2 regions of the Streptomyces herbicida genome follow, and region 2 is predicted to be linked to the other one. Evidence: riboswitches for the same ligand, from Rfam matches in the RefSeq annotation. Region 2 holds a riboswitch; the other holds the start of a gene.
What was found. A riboswitch is a leader RNA that binds a small molecule or an ion and turns the genes downstream of it on or off. The one in region 2 is predicted to bind glycine.
Positions count from the first base shown of each region.

Region 1 (8,316 bases), on a different contig from region 2:
ACACCTCCTGCTGACCCTCACCCACCGAAGGCCTGCGCCTTCAGCTGATCCACCGACCGGATCGAGAGCGACTGACGCCCCGTCACTATCCAGCCCCTGGCCCGCCATTGTTCCAGCACGCGGCTCACCGTGCGCCGGGAGGTCAGCAGCAGGCCGGCCAGGTCGTCCTGGGACAGGGCAAGGGCGAGACGGCGGCCGGTGCCGTCCGGCTCCGGCATGCCGCACCGCTCCACGAGGTCGAGCAGGAGGGCGGCGAGCCGGGCGGGCACCGGCTCGGTGATGCCGACGCGCTGGAGGTCGGCCTCGCGCAGCCGCCGCGACAGGGTCTGTTCCAGGGCGGCGGCGATGCCGGGCCTGGCGCGGGCGAGGATGTGGAAGCGGACGGCGGGCAGCTGCAGCAGATCGGCCGGGGTCGCCGCGACGAGCGAGGCCGAGCGCCGCCCGCTCTCCACCGAGGCCTGCTCGCCGAGGAGTTCGCCGGGACCACGCAGCGCGAGCAGGGCCCGGTAGCCGGCGTGCGACTGGGCGACCACCTTGACCCAGCCGTGCACCAGCACGACCAGATGGTCCGAGTCCTCGCCCTGCGTCAGAAACTGCCGCTCGGCCTCCACCACGACCCGGGTCGCCGCCCGGAGCAACGCGGTCCGGTCATCGGCGTCGAGTGCCTCCCAGAAGGGCGCGGGGCGAAGAGCCACGGCGGTCAGCCCAATGGCCGCGGGGGCAGGGGTCCGAGTGCGGACGAGCGCCGCGCCCACCGCCCCACGACCCGTATCGAACCCGTCTTCGTCATGCCCCACCCTCCCGTCGTCGGGCCACCGTACCGGGACCGCACCAGTGTGACCCGATCAGGCGTCGGCGGCCCACTCCCGGAGCTCGGCCCTGCTCTCGAAGGCGGCGACGTCCTTGTCGTGCGGATCGCTGGTGTACTGGTGGAAGAGCCACTTGGCCTTGATACGGGGCTTGCCCGCGGTGACGTAGTCGGCGATCCAGAGGCCGTCACCGGCGTACGAGGTGACGTCGACGTCCAGCCAGTAGTTCCGGTTGGCGTACAGCACGACCTTGTTGTCCGGCCGGAGTTCCTTGACCTTCCGGATGAACAGGTCCTTCTCCGCGTTGCTCGCATGCGTTCCGTCGCTCGTCGTCTCCCAGTCGACGGCGAGGATGTCGCCCGCCCGCTCGGGGGCGTGCCCGACGAAGTACTCGGCCTGCGCGGTGAGATGGCCGGGCCACAGGAAGTGGTAGAAGCCGACGACCAGTCCGGCGTCACGGGCGGTCTTGGTCTGGGCGGCGAGTCTCGGGTTGACGTACGAACGCCCCTCCGTCGCCTTGATGAAGGCGAAGGAGAGGCCGTCCGTGTCGTACGAGGAGGACTGGAACGCGCTCACGTCGATGCCGTGCAGCATGCGGGACTCCCTGAAGTGCCAGTGGGGGGACAGGAGCTGATGTGTTGTCAGTCCCACCTTTGCACGTGTGATCCGTACGCGCGCCGGGATTCGTCAGCTTCGGGATGTCACCGATCCCAGTACCGACGCCGACTTGGCCGACCAGTCGGAGGTGATCATGCTCGCGTGGTCCCCCGCCAGCAGCGACAGCCGGGCGGCGACCTCCGCGTCCGTGGGGGCGGTCGACGAGATCGCCGGGGACACGCCGTCCGCTCCCGTCGTGATCAGGAAGTAGTGGTTCGTGGAGTAGAAGGACGTGTCGTAGGCGCTGTTCACATAGGTCGCCGCGTCACCGTCGAAGAACACGAACCAGGGGCGGATCGAGGCGTCGTAGCGGCCGGTGCGCGGGTCGCCGTTCGCCGCGCCGAGCACCGCAGGGAAGGCCTGGGCCGCCGAGATGCGCCCGGCCGCGTACAGGTCGCGCAGATGGTCGCCGTACTCCTCGTCCGTCCAGTAGCTGTCGAAGGGGTTGGCCTGCTCGACCGTGCCCGGGATCAGCTCGAAGAGGAACTTGCCCCTGAGCGCGTCACGAGTGGGCCAGGCGTTCGCCCTCGACGCCGCGTCGAGCGTGGAGTAGCTCGAGCCCAGCAGGTCGGACGGCTTGTAGACGCTGCCGCCCAGCTTCTGCGACACCAGCGTGTCGAACTCGTCCGGGCCCATGCCCGCCTTGCCGTTGAAGCCCACCTTCATCTCGACCTTGAACACGATGGGCGGGTGGTCCGGGTGGAGCTGGTTCCAGGCCGCGATGTTGTCCAGGCAGGAGCCGAAGTCCTGGTTGCGGGCCTTGCTGTACAGCTCGCCCGGGGTCTTCGCGGCCTCGCAGTTGTTGTTGTTCCCCAGCGGGTTGCTGTGACTGACCCGCCAGCGGTGCGTGAGGCTGTCGACGTAGACGTCGAGTTCGAGCAGCGAGGCGCCGGAGTCCAACGCCTGTGCGAAGTACGTGTACTTGGCCTTGTCGTACGCGTTGTGCGTGCCGATCGCCGTCGTCTCGGAGAACTTGGGCGACGCCGCGTGGGCGTTCGCCGGAACCGCCATCAGCAGGGCGGCGGCACCCAGCAGCGCCGCCGCCCGTCTCACCACACCAACCGAGCGCACGTGTCAACTCCCCTTCGTTGTCGCCGAGTTGGCGGCAGCGTAGGGGAATGCGATTACTGCCCGGTAGCCCCGGGAGGAACATCAAAAAGAGGAGAGCCGGCCGGTCAGCACTCGATGATGTTCACGGCCAGTCCGCCGCGGGCCGTCTCCTTGTACTTGACGGACATGTCCGCGCCGGTGTCCTTCATGGTCTTGATGACCTTGTCCAGGGACACCTTGTGGGAGCCGTCGCCGCGCATGGCCATACGGGCGGCCGTGACCGCCTTCACCGCGGCCATGCCGTTGCGCTCGATGCACGGGATCTGGACCAGTCCGCCGACCGGGTCACAGGTCAGGCCGAGGTTGTGCTCCATACCGATCTCGGCCGCGTTCTCGACCTGCTCGGGGCTGCCTCCGAGGACCTCGGCGAGGGCGCCCGCGGCCATCGAGCACGCGGAGCCGACCTCGCCCTGGCAGCCGACCTCGGCACCGGAGATGGAGGCGTTCTCCTTGAAGAGCATGCCGATGGCGCCGGCGGCCAGCAGGAAGCGGACCACACCGTCCTCGTCGGCGCCGGGGACGAAGTTGATGTAGTAGTGCAGGACCGCGGGGATGATGCCCGCCGCGCCGTTCGTGGGGGCGGTCACCACACGGCCGCCGGCCGCGTTCTCCTCGTTCACCGCCATCGCGTAGAGCGTGATCCACTCCATCGCGTGGGCCAGCGGGTCGCCCTCGGCGCGCAGCTGGCGGGCGGTGACGGCCGCCCGGCGCTTGACCCGCAGCCCGCCCGGCAGGATGCCCTCGCGGGACATGCCGCGGGACACGCACGCCTGCATCACGCGCCAGATGTCCAGCAGGCCCTCGCGGATCTCCTTCTCGGTGCGCCAGGCCCGCTCGTTCTCCAGCATCAGCGAGGAGATCGACAGACCCGTCTCCTTCGTCAGGCGCAGCAGCTCGTCGCCCGTGCGGAAGGGGTACTTCAGAACCGTGTCGTCCAGCTTGATCCGGTCGGCGCCGACCGCTTCCTCGTCGACGACGAAGCCGCCGCCCACCGAGTAGTACGTCTTCGAGAGCAGCTCCGTGCCCTCGGCGTCGTACGCCCACAGGGTCATGCCGTTCGCGTGGTACGGCAGCGTCTTGCGGCGGTGCAGCTTCAGGTCGTCGTCGAAGGAGAACGCGATCTCGTGCTCGCCGAGGAGACGGATCCGCCGGCCCGACTTGATCTCCTCCACCCGCTCGTCCGCCGTCTCCACGTCCACCGTCCGCGGAGACTCGCCCTCCAGGCCCAGCAGCACCGCCTTGGGCGTGCCGTGGCCGTGGCCCGTGGCGCCGAGGGAGCCGTACAGCTCGGAACGTATGGAGGCGACGGACTCCAGCAGTCCCTCGTTGCGCAGCCGGCGGGCGAACATGCCTGCCGCGCGCATCGGCCCCACCGTGTGGGAGCTGGACGGGCCGATGCCGATCGAGAACAGGTCGAAGACCGAGATGGCCACGGTGACTCCTCAGTACGGGGGGTGGTGCGAAGGGGTGGGGCACCGCGCCCACGGAAGAAACGTGCGCCTCCAGTGTGCGCGGTGCCTGCGCCGGGGTGAACTACTTGGAGAGCCCCGGGTACAGCGGGTGCTTGTCGGCCAGGGCCTTGACCCGGGCCTTCAGGGCCTCGGCGTCGTAGGACGGCTTCAGCGCCTGCGCGATCACATCCGCGACCTCGGCGAAGTCCTCGGCCGTGAAGCCGCGGGTCGCCAGGGCCGGCGTACCGATCCGCAGGCCGGAGGTCACCATCGGCGGACGCGGGTCGTTCGGGACCGCGTTCCGGTTGACCGTGATGCCGACCTCGTGGAGGCGGTCCTCGGCCTGCTGGCCGTCCAGCGCGGACTCGCGCAGGTCGACCAGGATCAGGTGCACATCGGTGCCGCCGGTCAGGACGTTGACCCCGGCTTCGCGGGCGTCGGCCGCGGTGAGCCGCTCGGCCAGGAGCTGCGCGCCCTCGACCGTACGGCGCTGGCGCTCCTTGAAGTCCTCCGAGGCGGCGACCTTGAAGGAGACCGCCTTGGCCGCGATCACGTGCTCCAGGGGACCGCCCTGGAAGCCCGGGAAGACGGAGGAGTTCAGCTTCTTCGCGAAGTCCTTCTTGGCGAGGATGATGCCGCCGCGAGGGCCGCCCAGCGTCTTGTGGGTGGTGGAGGTGACGACATCGGCGTACTCGACCGGGTTCGGGTGCAGACCCGCCGCGACCAGACCGGCGAAGTGCGCCATGTCGACCCACAGATACGCCTCGACCTCGTCGGCGATCCGGCGGAACCCGGCGAAGTCCAGCTGCCGCGGGTACGCCGACCAGCCGGCGATGATCACCTTCGGGCGGTGCTCCTTGGCGAGCCGCTCGACCTCGGCCATGTCGACCAGGCCGGCCTCGTCCACGTGGTAGGCGACCACGTTGAACTGCTTGCCGGAGAAGTTCAGCCGCATGCCGTGGGTCAGGTGACCGCCGTGGGCCAGGTCCAGACCGAGAATGGTGTCGCCGGGCTGGGCCAGCGCGAAGAGCGCGGCCTGGTTGGCCGAGGCACCCGAGTGCGGCTGCACATTGGCGTACTCGGCGCCGAACAGCTCCTTGACCCGGTCGATGGCGATCTGCTCGGCGACGTCGACGTGCTCGCAGCCGCCGTAGTAGCGGCGGCCCGGGTAGCCCTCGGCGTACTTGTTGGTGAGGACCGAACCCTGGGCCTCCATGACCGCGGCCGGAGCGAAGTTCTCCGAGGCGATCATCTCGAGGGTGGACTGCTGGCGGAGCAGCTCGGCGTCGACCGCGGCGGCCACGTCCGGGTCGAGCTCGTGCAGGGGCGTGTTCAGGACGGACATACGTCTACGACTCCTCAGCCGGCGGTGTGGGCGGCGTACTCGTCGGCGGAGAGCAGGTCGGCCGGCTCGTCCGTGACGCGTACCTTGAACAGCCAGCCGCCCTCGAAGGGGGCCGAGTTCACCAGGGAGGGGTCGTTGACGACGTCCTCGTTGATCTCGGTGATCTCACCCGTGACCGGCGAGTACAGGTCGGAGACCGACTTCGTGGACTCCAGCTCGCCGCAGGACTCGCCCGCGGTCACCGTGGAGCCGACCTCGGGGAGCTGGGCGTAGACGACATCGCCGAGCGCGTTGGCCGCGAACTCGGTGATACCGACCGTCGAGACGCCGTCCTCGGCGACCGACAGCCACTCGTGCTCCTTGCTGTAGCGCAGCTGCTGGGGGTTGCTCATGGCCTGAATTCTCCTGTACGCGGGAATGTGCTGATGACTGGGGGAGTACTGAAACCGCAGGTGAGCAGGGGTGATGTGCCCGGCATCACAGCGGGCGGGCGCAGGGCCTGGCTGATCGGTCTTTACTTCTGGCGCTTGTAGAAGGGCAGGGCCACGACCTCGTACGGTTCGTGGCTGCCGCGGATGTCCACGCCGACACCCGCCGTACCGGGCGCGGAGTGCGCCGCGTCGACGTAGGCGATGGCGACGGGCTTGCCCAGCGTGGGGGAGGGGGCACCCGAGGTGACCTCGCCGATCACCGCGCCGCCGACGACGACCGCGTACCCCGCGCGGGGGACCCGACGCCCCTCGGCGACCAGGCCGACCAGGACGCGCGGCGGGTTCTGCTCGGCGCGGGCCGCGGCCTCGGTCAGCGCCTCGCGCCCCACGAAGTCACCCTCCTTGTCGAACTTCACCACCCGGCCGAGGCCGGCGTCGAAGGGCGTCAGGGAGGTCGTCAGCTCGTGCCCGTACAGCGGCATGCCCGCCTCCAGGCGCAGCGTGTCGCGGCAGGACAGGCCGCAGGGGACCAGGCCGACGCCCTCGCCGGCCTTGGTCAGCGCCTGCCACAGTTCCACGGCGTGCTCCGGCTTCACGAACAGCTCGAAGCCGTCCTCGCCGGTGTAGCCGGTGCGGGCGATCAGCGCGGGGACGCCGGCGACGGTGCCGGGCAGGCCCGCGTAGTACTTCAGGCCGTCCAGGTCGGCATCGGTGAGGGACTTCAGGATGCCGGGGGACTCGGGGCCCTGGACGGCGATCAGGGCGTAGGCGTCGCGGTCGTCGCGGACCTCGGCGTCGAAGCCGGACGAACGTTCCGCCAGCGCGTCGAGGACCACCTGGGCGTTGGAGGCGTTGGCCACGACCATGTACTCGGTCTCGGCCAGCCGGTAGACGATCAGGTCGTCCAGGATGCCGCCGTCGGCCTGGCAGATCATCGTGTAGCGGGCGCGGCCCACCCCGACGGAGGCGATGTTGCCGACGAGCGCGAAGTTCAGGAACTTCGCCGCCTCCGCGCCGGTCACGGTGATCTCGCCCATGTGCGAGAGGTCGAAGAGTCCGGCCTTCGTACGCACGGCGATGTGCTCGTCGCGCTCGGAGCCGTAGCGCAGCGGCATGTCCCAGCCGGCGAAGTCGGTCATGGTCGCACCGAGCGAACGATGCAGCGCATCGAGCGCGGTATGACGGAGTTCGGTACTGCTCATCGGTCGGTTGTCTCCCAAGGCATGACAGGCGAGGTCGTTCCTCCCCATCTGTCATCGGAACCTGAGAGGTTCGCCATGACCACCCCTATCAGGGACGGACACGGCTTGCACCTTGGGTGGAGCCGCCGTCACGGCGGCCCGCTTTTCAGATGTGCCTCGCCCGCGCGGTAACGGGGCCTGAGAGATTCAAGGGAGGGACTTGCTCCTTCGGCGCCCCGGCAGTGCTGCCGAGGACTCTCCCGCGCGGATTCAAACGGCCGGTATGCAGTTGGCGGCCACATCATTGCACGCCTCGCCCGCGCACGGCAGGTCGGCTTCTGTAACCGGGCTGTGGCAGTACGCGCATGAAAACGCGAGGCACCGGGCATTACCTTCTCTTTACGCTCGACGGGCAGGGGATTTCCGAGCCCAAGGGGAGGACGATCACGGTGAACAGGACCACGGCGTACGCCACGACCACGGGCATGGCACTGCCGAAGCGGCCGGCCGCCCCGGCCCGCGGGCGCTGCGACGAGCGCCCGGCACCGGTCGTCCGCGATCTGCGCGAGCGCGTCGGCCACAGCCCGCACGGCCTGCTCTTCGGGCCCCGCGACCTGGTCGTCATCACCGGCCTGCCGGGCAGCGGCAAGTCCACCCTGATGCAGCGTGCGGTCCGGGGCGCGCGCATCGACTCCCAGGACACCCGTGACCGCTGGGACGCCCGTATGCCCCGCCTCCTGCCGTACGCGCTCTACCGCCCCCTGGTCCGCCTCGCCCATTACGCCGGGCTGCGCCGCGCCCTGCGCTCCGGCGAGGGGGTCGTCGTGCACGACTGCGGCACCCAGACCTGGGTGCGCGACTGGCTGGCCCGCGAGGCCCGCCGCCGCGGAGGCACCCTGCACCTGCTGCTGCTCGACGTCACCCCGGACACCGCGCTGGAGGGCCAGCGCGAGCGCGGCCGCGGCGTCTCCCGCTACGCCTTCCTGCGCCACCGCACGGCAGCCGCCCGCCTCCTGCGCGCGGTGGAGCGGGGCGAGCTGCCCGCGGGCTGCGGCTCGGCGGTGCTGCTGGACCGGGCCGCGGCGGACGTCCTGCACCGGATCGGCTTCGCGGGGTGAAGCCGGGGTACCGGTACCCGCTAGCCTTTCCAGCCATACCAGTGGTTCCCAGCAGGCGGTAGGCAGATGGACTTCCCGGCGGACTTCCCCACGGACTTCCCGGCACAGGCACACCCCCATCCGCACGGCGGATGGCCCGGCAACGAGCTGGAGGAGGTGCTGTCGGCGTCCCTCGGCGTGCCGTCGGCCGGCGCCCGGATCGTCGAGGTCCTGA
Region 1 is NZ_JAUYWJ010000028.1:86,937-95,252, reverse strand. Features, by position in the region: gene Q8A52_RS41155 (hypothetical protein) at 1-14, shown strand, start outside; gene Q8A52_RS41150 (Crp/Fnr family transcriptional regulator) at 18-695, opposite strand; gene Q8A52_RS41145 (GH25 family lysozyme) at 846-1,403, opposite strand; gene Q8A52_RS41140 (phosphatidylinositol-specific phospholipase C domain-containing protein) at 1,497-2,477, opposite strand; gene Q8A52_RS41135 (L-serine ammonia-lyase) at 2,642-4,009, opposite strand; gene glyA (serine hydroxymethyltransferase) at 4,110-5,372, opposite strand; gene gcvH (glycine cleavage system protein GcvH) at 5,387-5,764, opposite strand; gene gcvT (glycine cleavage system aminomethyltransferase GcvT) at 5,887-7,005, opposite strand; glycine riboswitch at 7,044-7,160, opposite strand; glycine riboswitch at 7,161-7,257, opposite strand; gene Q8A52_RS41115 (AAA family ATPase) at 7,434-8,102, shown strand; gene Q8A52_RS41110 (enhanced serine sensitivity protein SseB) at 8,169-8,316, shown strand, end outside.
Region 1: linked by a shared signal. The riboswitch ahead of gcvT (glycine cleavage system aminomethyltransferase GcvT) and the one ahead of gcvP (aminomethyl-transferring glycine dehydrogenase) in region 2 are both predicted to bind glycine.

Region 2 (8,316 bases):
AGGTCGCCGGTGAGGGCGAGTTCCGCGGACGTCACGTGCGACCACCTCCCGCATGACCGTACCCGGCAAGGCCCCCCGTAGAAACGCACATGCATACCGCAATCAACGATGATGCCAGCTCATGCGATGCAACAGGAGACCTGCGCCTTGCATATGCGGCAGTATCATCGCCGCACGGCCGTGAATCGGCGGCCGTGGAAGGGCGCGACAGCTTTTCCCGAAAGAACAGAGGAGTAGATCGTGATGACCCGTTCCGCGCGCCGGACCCGGCGGATGCTGCAGGTGGCCGGCGCAGGAGTCGCAGCCCTGTTGGCGCTGAGCGCCTGCTCCTCCTCCGACGACTCCTCCGACTCGTCGGCCAGGTCGGACGCGTCGACGTCCGCCTCACCGAAGCTGTCCGGCACGGTCACCGTCTTCGCCGCCGCCTCGCTGAAGGAGAGCTTCACGACCCTGGGCAAGGAGTTCGAGAAGCAGCACCCGGGCACCAAGGTCAGCTTCAACTTCGGCGGCAGCGACACCCTCGCCGCCAGCATCACCTCGGGCGCCCCCGCCGATGTCTTCGCCGCCGCCAGCCCCAAGACCATGGCGATCGTGACGGACAAGAAGGACGCGGCCACCACGCCCGCCACCTTCGTCCGCAACCAGCTGGAGATCGCCACCCTGCCGGGCAACCCGGACAAGGTCGCCTCCCTTAAGGACCTCACCAAGTCCAGCCTCAAGGTCGTCCTGTGCGACAAGACGGTTCCGTGCGGCGCCGCCGCGCAGAAGGCCCTGGACGCCGGCAGCCTCAAGCTCACGCCGGCCTCCTACGAGGAGGACGTCAAGTCCGCCCTCAACAAGGTGGTGCTGAAGGAGGCCGACGCCGCGGTGGTCTACAAGACCGATGTGAAGGCGGCGGGTGACAAGGTGGAGGGCGTGGAGTTCCCCGAGTCGGCCAAGGCCATCAACGACTACCCGATCGCCCTGCTGAAGAACGCCGACAACGCGGCGGCGGCCAAGGAGTTCATCGCGCTCGTGCAGTCCGCCGAGGGCCAGAAGGTCCTGTCCGAGGCCGGGTTCCTCAAGCCGTGACCTCGCTGGACAAGACCGGTGCCGCGGACACCCTGACGGGTGGGCCGCGGCGCCGACGCGTCCGGAATGGCGGCGCCGGCCGTGGAGTGCCGCTGCCGCTGCTGCTCCCCGGCGTGGCGGCCCTGGCGTTCCTGCTGCTCCCGCTGGTCGCCCTGCTCGTCCGGGCCCCCTGGAGCAGCATCCCGAACCAGCTGACCAGCCCCGAGGTGTGGCAGGCGCTCCGGCTCTCCCTGATCAGCGCGACCGCGGCCACCGCGGTGAGTCTGGTCCTGGGCGTGCCGCTGGCCTGGCTGCTGGCCCGCACGGAGTTCCCGGGACGCGGCTTCGTACGGGCCCTGGTGACCCTGCCCCTGGTCCTTCCCCCCGTGGTGGGCGGTGTGGCCCTGCTCCTCGGGCTCGGCCGCAACGGCGTCGTCGGTCAGTGGCTGGACTCCTGGTTCGGGATCACGCTGCCGTTCACCACGGCGGGGGTCGTGGTCGCGGAGGCCTTCGTCGCGATGCCGTTCCTCGTGATCAGCGTCGAGGGCACCCTGCGCGCCGCCGACCCGCGCTTCGAGGAGGCGGCCACCACACTGGGCGCCTCCCGCTTCACCGCGTTCCGCCGCGTCACCCTGCCCCTGATCGCCCCCGGCATCGCCGCCGGCTCCGTCCTGGCCTGGGCACGCGCGCTCGGCGAGTTCGGCGCGACGATCACCTTCGCGGGAAACTTCCCCGGCCGCACCCAGACCATGCCGCTGGCCGTCTACCTCGCCCTGCAGAACGACCCCGAGGCGGCGATCGCCCTCAGCCTGGTCCTGCTGACCGTGTCGATCGCGGTCCTGGCGGGACTGCGCGACCGCTGGCTGACGACGTCGTGAACAACACAGGTCGCCGTACGATCGTGTGCGAACGCACCACCACGGCCGCGGTCGCCACCGGTGCGGCCCCCGCCGGCCCCGGCACCGGTACGAATGCCCCCGTTCCCGCGCCGCACCGCGCCCGACAGGCGGCCGACAGCCCGCTCGACTCCTGGATGTGCGCCCCATGACCGACATCGACGACACCACCGCCGGCCTCGTCGCCGAAGGCATCCGCGGTGCCGGGCTCGACGCACGGCTCGTCGTCGACCAGGGTTCCTTCCAGCTCGACGTGGCGCTGGCCGCCGCCCCGGGCGACGTGGTCGCGCTGCTCGGCCCGAACGGCGCCGGCAAGACCACGGCCCTGCGGGCGCTCGCCGGTCTCGTACGGCTCACGGCCGGGCATCTGCGGCTGGACGGCACCTCGCTGGACCGTGTTCCGCCGGAGTCCCGTCCGGTCGGCGTCGTCTTCCAGGACTATCTGCTCTTCCCGCATCTGTCCGCCCTGGACAACGTCGCCTTCGGCCCGCGCTGCCAGGGCGCGACCAAGGCCGAGGCCCGGGCGCAGGCCGCCGCCTGGCTGAAGCGCATGGGCCTGGCCGAGCACGCCGGTGCCAAGCCCCGCCGGCTCTCCGGCGGCCAGGCGCAGCGCGTCGCCCTGGCCCGCGCCCTGGCCACCCACCCCCGCCTCCTGCTCCTGGACGAGCCGCTCGCCGCCCTCGACGCCCGCACTCGCCTCGAGGTGCGCGCCCAACTCCGCCGCCACCTGGCCGACTTCGAGGCCGTCGCCGTCCTGGTGACCCACGATCCGCTGGACGCGATGGTGCTCGCCGACCGGCTGGTCGTGATCGAGCACGGCCGCGTGGTCCAGGAGGGATCCCCCGCCGACATCGCCCGCCGTCCGCGCACGGACTACATCGCGCAGCTGGTCGGTCTGAACCTCTACAAGGGCACCGCCGACGGCCACACGGTGCGCCTGGACGCCGGTCCCGCCATCACGACCACGGAAGACATCACCGGATCGGTCTTCGTGGCGTTCCCGCCGGGCGCCGTCACCCTCTACCGGGACCGCCCCACCGGATCCAGCGCCCGCAACCTCTGGCGGTGCGAGGTCGCCGGCCTGGAGACCCACGGCGACCAGATCCGTGCCGACCTCACCGGCGACCTCCCCCTCGCCGCCGACCTCACCACGGTCGCCGCGGCCGAACTCGACCTGCACCCGGGCGCACCGGTCTGGGCGACGGTCAAGGCGACGCAGACCCACGCATACCCGGCATAGGGCGCCCGGAGCCCTACGGTGGGTGCTCATGACGCTGAGCATCCGCAATCAACTCCCCGGCACCGTCACCGCCATCACCCCCGGCGAGGTGATGGCCACCGTGGGGATCCGTCTCGCCGGCGGTCAGGCCCTCACCGCGGCGATCACCCTGGAGGCCGTGCACGAACTCGGCCTCGCTCCGGGCTCCGCCGTACGGGCCCTGGTGAAGTCGACGGAGGTCGCCCTCGCCACCGGCCCGGTCGATGGCCTGTCGATCCGCAACCAGCTCCCGGGCACGGTAACCGACATCGCCACCGGCAGCGCGATGGCCTCGGTCAAGCTGGCCTTCGACGGCGGCGCGCTGACCGCCGCGGTCACCAGGGACGCCGTCGCCGACCTCGCCCTGACGGCCGGGTCCCCGGTCGTCGCGCTGATCAAGGCGACCGAGGTGTCCCTCGCCACCGCGTGACACACGAGGGGCTCCCACCCCGGCCGGGATGGGAGCCCTCACGCATGCACTTGGGCCGGTCAGCCCTCGTACGCGTCCATCGGCGGGCACGAGCAGACCAGGTTCCGGTCACCGAAGGCCTGGTCGATACGGCGCACCGGCGGCCAGTACTTGTCGGCGGCCGAGACGCCGGCCGGGAAGACGGCCTCCTCGCGGCTGTAGGCGTGCGCCCACTCCCCGCCGAGCGCGGCCGCCGTGTGCGGCGCGTTGCTCAGCGGGTTGTCCTCGGCCGGCCACTCGCCCGAGCCGACCTTCTCGATCTCCGCGCGGATCTCGATCATCGCGTCGCAGAACCGGTCGAGCTCGGCCAGGTCCTCGGACTCGGTCGGCTCGATCATCAGCGTGCCGGCCACCGGGAACGACATCGTCGGCGCGTGGAAGCCGTAGTCGATCAGGCGCTTGGCCACGTCGTCGACGCTCACGCCGGTCGCCTTGGTCAGCGGGCGCAGGTCGATGATGCACTCGTGCGCGACCAGGCCGCCGGGGCCGGTGTAGAGCACCGGGTAGTGCGGCTCCAGACGCTTGGCGACGTAGTTGGCGCTCAGCACGGCCACCTGCGTGGCCCGCTTGAGCCCCTCGCCGCCCATGAGCCGGACGTACGCCCACGAGATCGGCAGGATGCCGGCGGAACCCCACGGGGCCGCCGAGATCGGCCCGACGCCCGTCTCCGGGCCTGCCGCGGGCTGCATCGGGTGGTTCGGCAGGTACGGCGCCAGGTGCGACCGTACGCCCACGGGGCCGACGCCGGGACCACCGCCGCCGTGCGGGATGCAGAAGGTCTTGTGCAGGTTGAGGTGGGAGACGTCACCGCCGAAGTGGCCGGGCTTGGCGAGGCCGACCAGGGCGTTGAGGTTGGCGCCGTCGACGTAGACCTGGCCGCCCGCCTCGTGCACCTGGGCGCAGATGTCGGCGACGTGCTCCTCGAACACACCGTGCGTGGACGGGTACGTGATCATGAGCACGGCGAGCTCGTCGCGGTGCTGCTCGATCTTGGCCCGCAGGTCCTCGACGTCGATCTCGCCGTCCTCGGCGGTCTTCACGACGACGACCTTCATCCCGGCCATCACGGCGCTCGCGGCGTTGGTGCCGTGCGCGGAGGACGGGATCAGACAGATGGTGCGCTGCTCGTCGCCGTTGGCGCGGTGGTAGCCCCGGACGGCCAGCAGACCGGCCAGCTCGCCCTGGGAGCCCGCGTTGGGCTGCAGGGAGACCTTGTCGTAGCCGGTGACCTCGGCGAGGCGGTCCTCCAACTCACTGATGAGCGTGAGGTACCCCTCGGCCTGCTCGGCGGGCGCGAAGGGGTGCAGCTGGCCGAACTCGGGCCAGGTGACCGGCTCCATCTCGGTGGTCGCGTTCAGCTTCATGGTGCAGGAGCCGAGCGGGATCATGCCGCGGTCGAGCGCATAGTCGCGGTCGGCCAGCTTGCGCAGGTAGCGCAGCATCGCGGTCTCGGAGCGGTGCTCGTGGAAGACCGGGTGGGTGAGGTAGACGTCGGAGCGCAGCAGCGCGTCCGGCAGGGCCTCCGCCGTCGCCGCGTCCAACGCCTCGATGTCGCCCTCGACGCCGAACGCCGACCACACGGCGGCCAGCTGGGCCCGGTTGGTGGTCTCGTCGCAGGCGATGGAGACGTGGTCGGCGTCGGCCCGGTGCAGGTTGACGCCGTTGTCACGGGCGGCGGCGACGATCTCGTCGGCGCGGCCGGTGACCTTGACGGTCAGCGTGTCGAAGTAGGCGCCGTGGACTACCTCGACCCCGCCGGCCTCGAGGCCCTCGGCGAGGATCGTGGCGTAACGGTGGGTGCGGCGCGCGATGGCCTTGAGGCCCTCCGGCCCGTGGTGGACGGCGTACATGCCCGCCATCACCGCCAGCAGCACCTGCGCGGTGCAGATGTTACTGGTCGCCTTCTCGCGGCGGATGTGCTGCTCACGGGTCTGCAGGGCGAGCCGGTAGGCCTTGTTGCCGTCGGCGTCGACGGAGACGCCGACGAGGCGCCCGGGCAGGCTGCGCGCGAACTTCTCGTGCACGGCCATGTAGCCCGCGTGCGGTCCGCCGAAGCCCATCGGCACACCGAAGCGCTGGGTCGTGCCGACCGCGATGTCCGCGCCGAGCTCGCCCGGCGAGACCAGCAGGGTCAGGGCGAGCAGGTCGGCGGCGACGGTGACGAGCGCGCCGAGCTCGTGCGCCTGGTCGATGACCGGCTTGATGTCCCGTACGGCACCGGAGGCGCCCGGGTACTGGATGAGCACGCCGTTGATCTCGCGCTCGGCGATCTCGGCCGGGATGCCGTCGCTGAGGTCGGCGACCACGACCTCGACGCCGGTCGGCTCGGCGCGGGTCTCGATCACGGCGATGGTCTGCGGCAGCGCGTCCGCGTCGACCAGGAACAGGCCCTTCTTGTTCTTGCCCATGCGCCGGGACAGCGACATCGCCTCGGCGGCGGCCGTGCCCTCGTCGAGGAGGGAGGCGCCGGAGGTCGGCAGGCCGGTGAGGTCGGCGACCATGGTCTGGAAGTTCAGCAGGGCCTCGAGGCGGCCCTGGGAGATCTCCGGCTGGTAGGGCGTGTACGCCGTGTACCAGGCGGGGTTCTCCATGACGTTGCGCAGGATGACGGGCGGGGTGAAGGTCCCGTAGTACCCGAGCCCGATCATCGAGCCGAGCACCTGGTTGCGGTCGGCGAGCGAGCGGAGCTCGGCGATCACCTCGGGCTCGGTACGGGCACCCGGCAGATCGAGCGCGTCGGCGTTCTTGATCACATCCGGCACCGCGGCTGCGGTGAGCTCGTCGAGCGAGCCGTAACCGACGTGCGCGAGCATCTTGGCCCGCGCCTCCTGGTCGGGCCCGATGTGGCGCTGTTCGAAGGGGATGCCCTGTTCGAGCTCGGTGAGCGGAATGCGATGGGCGGTCATTGCGGAGGCCTCCTGGTCTGACGCGACCTTCGAGGGGCACCCCGGCACGGGTACCCCGACGGCCTCCCCCTCTGTCATCTCAACCTGAGAGCTTCACCGGGTGGCCCGAAGGGCACCGGCTTTCACCGTCGGTGAGAGCGGAAGCCGTCGACACCCGCCCTGCTTTCCAGAGTGACCTCGTCCGTGCGGTACGTGAGCCTGAGAGATTCCGGGGAGGATTTGCTCCTTCGGCGCCTCCGATGATGTCCGGAGGACTCTCCCGCACGGGGTCAGCAGCCGTTTGCAAGACTACCAGCGAGGTCAACGCCCGGGCCTTCGAGTGGCCGCCTCCCTGATTGTGCTCTTTTGTAGTGCTTACGGATGAGTTGCGACCAAGTGGAGGGCCCGTGCAGACCGACATCGATCCGCGCAACCTGATCGGCCGCAAGGCGTTCGACCGCAACGGCACCAAGATCGGCACGATCGACGAGGTGTATCTCGACGACGCGACCGGCGTGCCGGAGTGGGCGGCCATACGGACCGGCCTGTTCTCACGCGACGCCTTCGTCCCTCTGGAGCCCAGCGAACTGGTCGAGGGCACCCTCCACGTCCCGTTCGACCGAGCCCTGATCAAGGACGCGCCCGACTTCGGTGTGGGCCGCCATCTCTCTCCGGAGCAGGAGTTGCAGCTCTACCACCACTACGGCCTGGACGTGGCCCCACCGCCCCGACTCCCCGACCACGACTTCGGCAACCTGGCGGGCACGGACGAGACCTGAGGCCGAACGAGTGGGGTGTCCGAGGAAGCGGTAGGGAGGGCGGGCGGGCCGGGGCAGCCTCTGGGGGCGACGGCTGCGCAGGCCAGTTCCCCTGCGCGGTCTTCCGGCTGCTCGCGCCCGTTCCGGGTCTCCGGCGCCCATCGCCCCCTCGGCTGTCCCGCGGTCGCCTCACAGCGGCGTCGGCGCGGCCCGAGGCTCCCCCGTGCTCCGCTCCGGCTCGCCCCGAGCCGCCCCTGATATGCCCTCGGCCTCGTCGCCCCCGCCCTCACCGACCCGGGGTCGCCCAGAACTGCCCTCGGCGGCTCCCTCCCCCACTTCTTGGACCAACGGCAACGGGTCCGCCGGCTCCAGGTCCACGTCGTCGACCCGGAACGTCCGCACCCGCCCGGGCTCCGAGTCCGGCGTTTCGAAGCGCACGGTGACCCGCCCCAGGCCGCTGCCCTGCACCCAGCCGTGTCCGTACTCGATGTGGCGTACATCATGACCGGGCGACCAGTGCCGCTCGGCGGGAGCCTGAATGTCCGGCGCGGGCTCGGCCACGCTCTCCTCCGGCGCCGCGTCGGCCCGCTCGCCCGCCGCCTGCGCGAAGAGGTCCTCCTGTGTGTAGTCGGCGAGCCCGGAGACGCCCACGCCAAGCAGCCGTACACCGCCCGTCGTGTCCACCGAGTCGAGGAGCCGCGCGGCGGCCTCCCGCACCACCGCCGGATCGTCCGTGGGCCCACGGAGCGTCTCGGACCGGGTGAGCGTGGAGAAGTCGTACCGCCGCACCTTCAGCACGATGGTCCGCCCCGACAGCCCGGCCCCGCGCAGCCGCCGCACGCACCGGTCGGCCAGCCGCTGCACCTCGAGCCCCACTCTGACCCGGTCGTGGATGTCCACGTCGTACGTGTCCTCGACCGAGACCGACTTGGTCTCCCGCTCGGCCACCACGGGCCGCTCGTCGTGCGCCAGCGCCATGGCGTACAGCCCGTGCCCATGG
Region 2 is NZ_JAUYWJ010000051.1:11,993-20,308, forward strand. Features, by position in the region: gene Q8A52_RS47875 (hypothetical protein) at 1-35, opposite strand, end outside; gene modA (molybdate ABC transporter substrate-binding protein) at 244-1,071, shown strand; gene Q8A52_RS47885 (ABC transporter permease) at 1,068-1,928, shown strand; gene Q8A52_RS47890 (ABC transporter ATP-binding protein) at 2,095-3,186, shown strand; gene Q8A52_RS47895 (TOBE domain-containing protein) at 3,215-3,634, shown strand; gene gcvP (aminomethyl-transferring glycine dehydrogenase) at 3,694-6,579, opposite strand; glycine riboswitch at 6,756-6,851, opposite strand; gene Q8A52_RS47905 (PRC-barrel domain-containing protein) at 6,966-7,337, shown strand; gene Q8A52_RS47910 (DNA polymerase IV) at 7,506-8,316, opposite strand, start outside.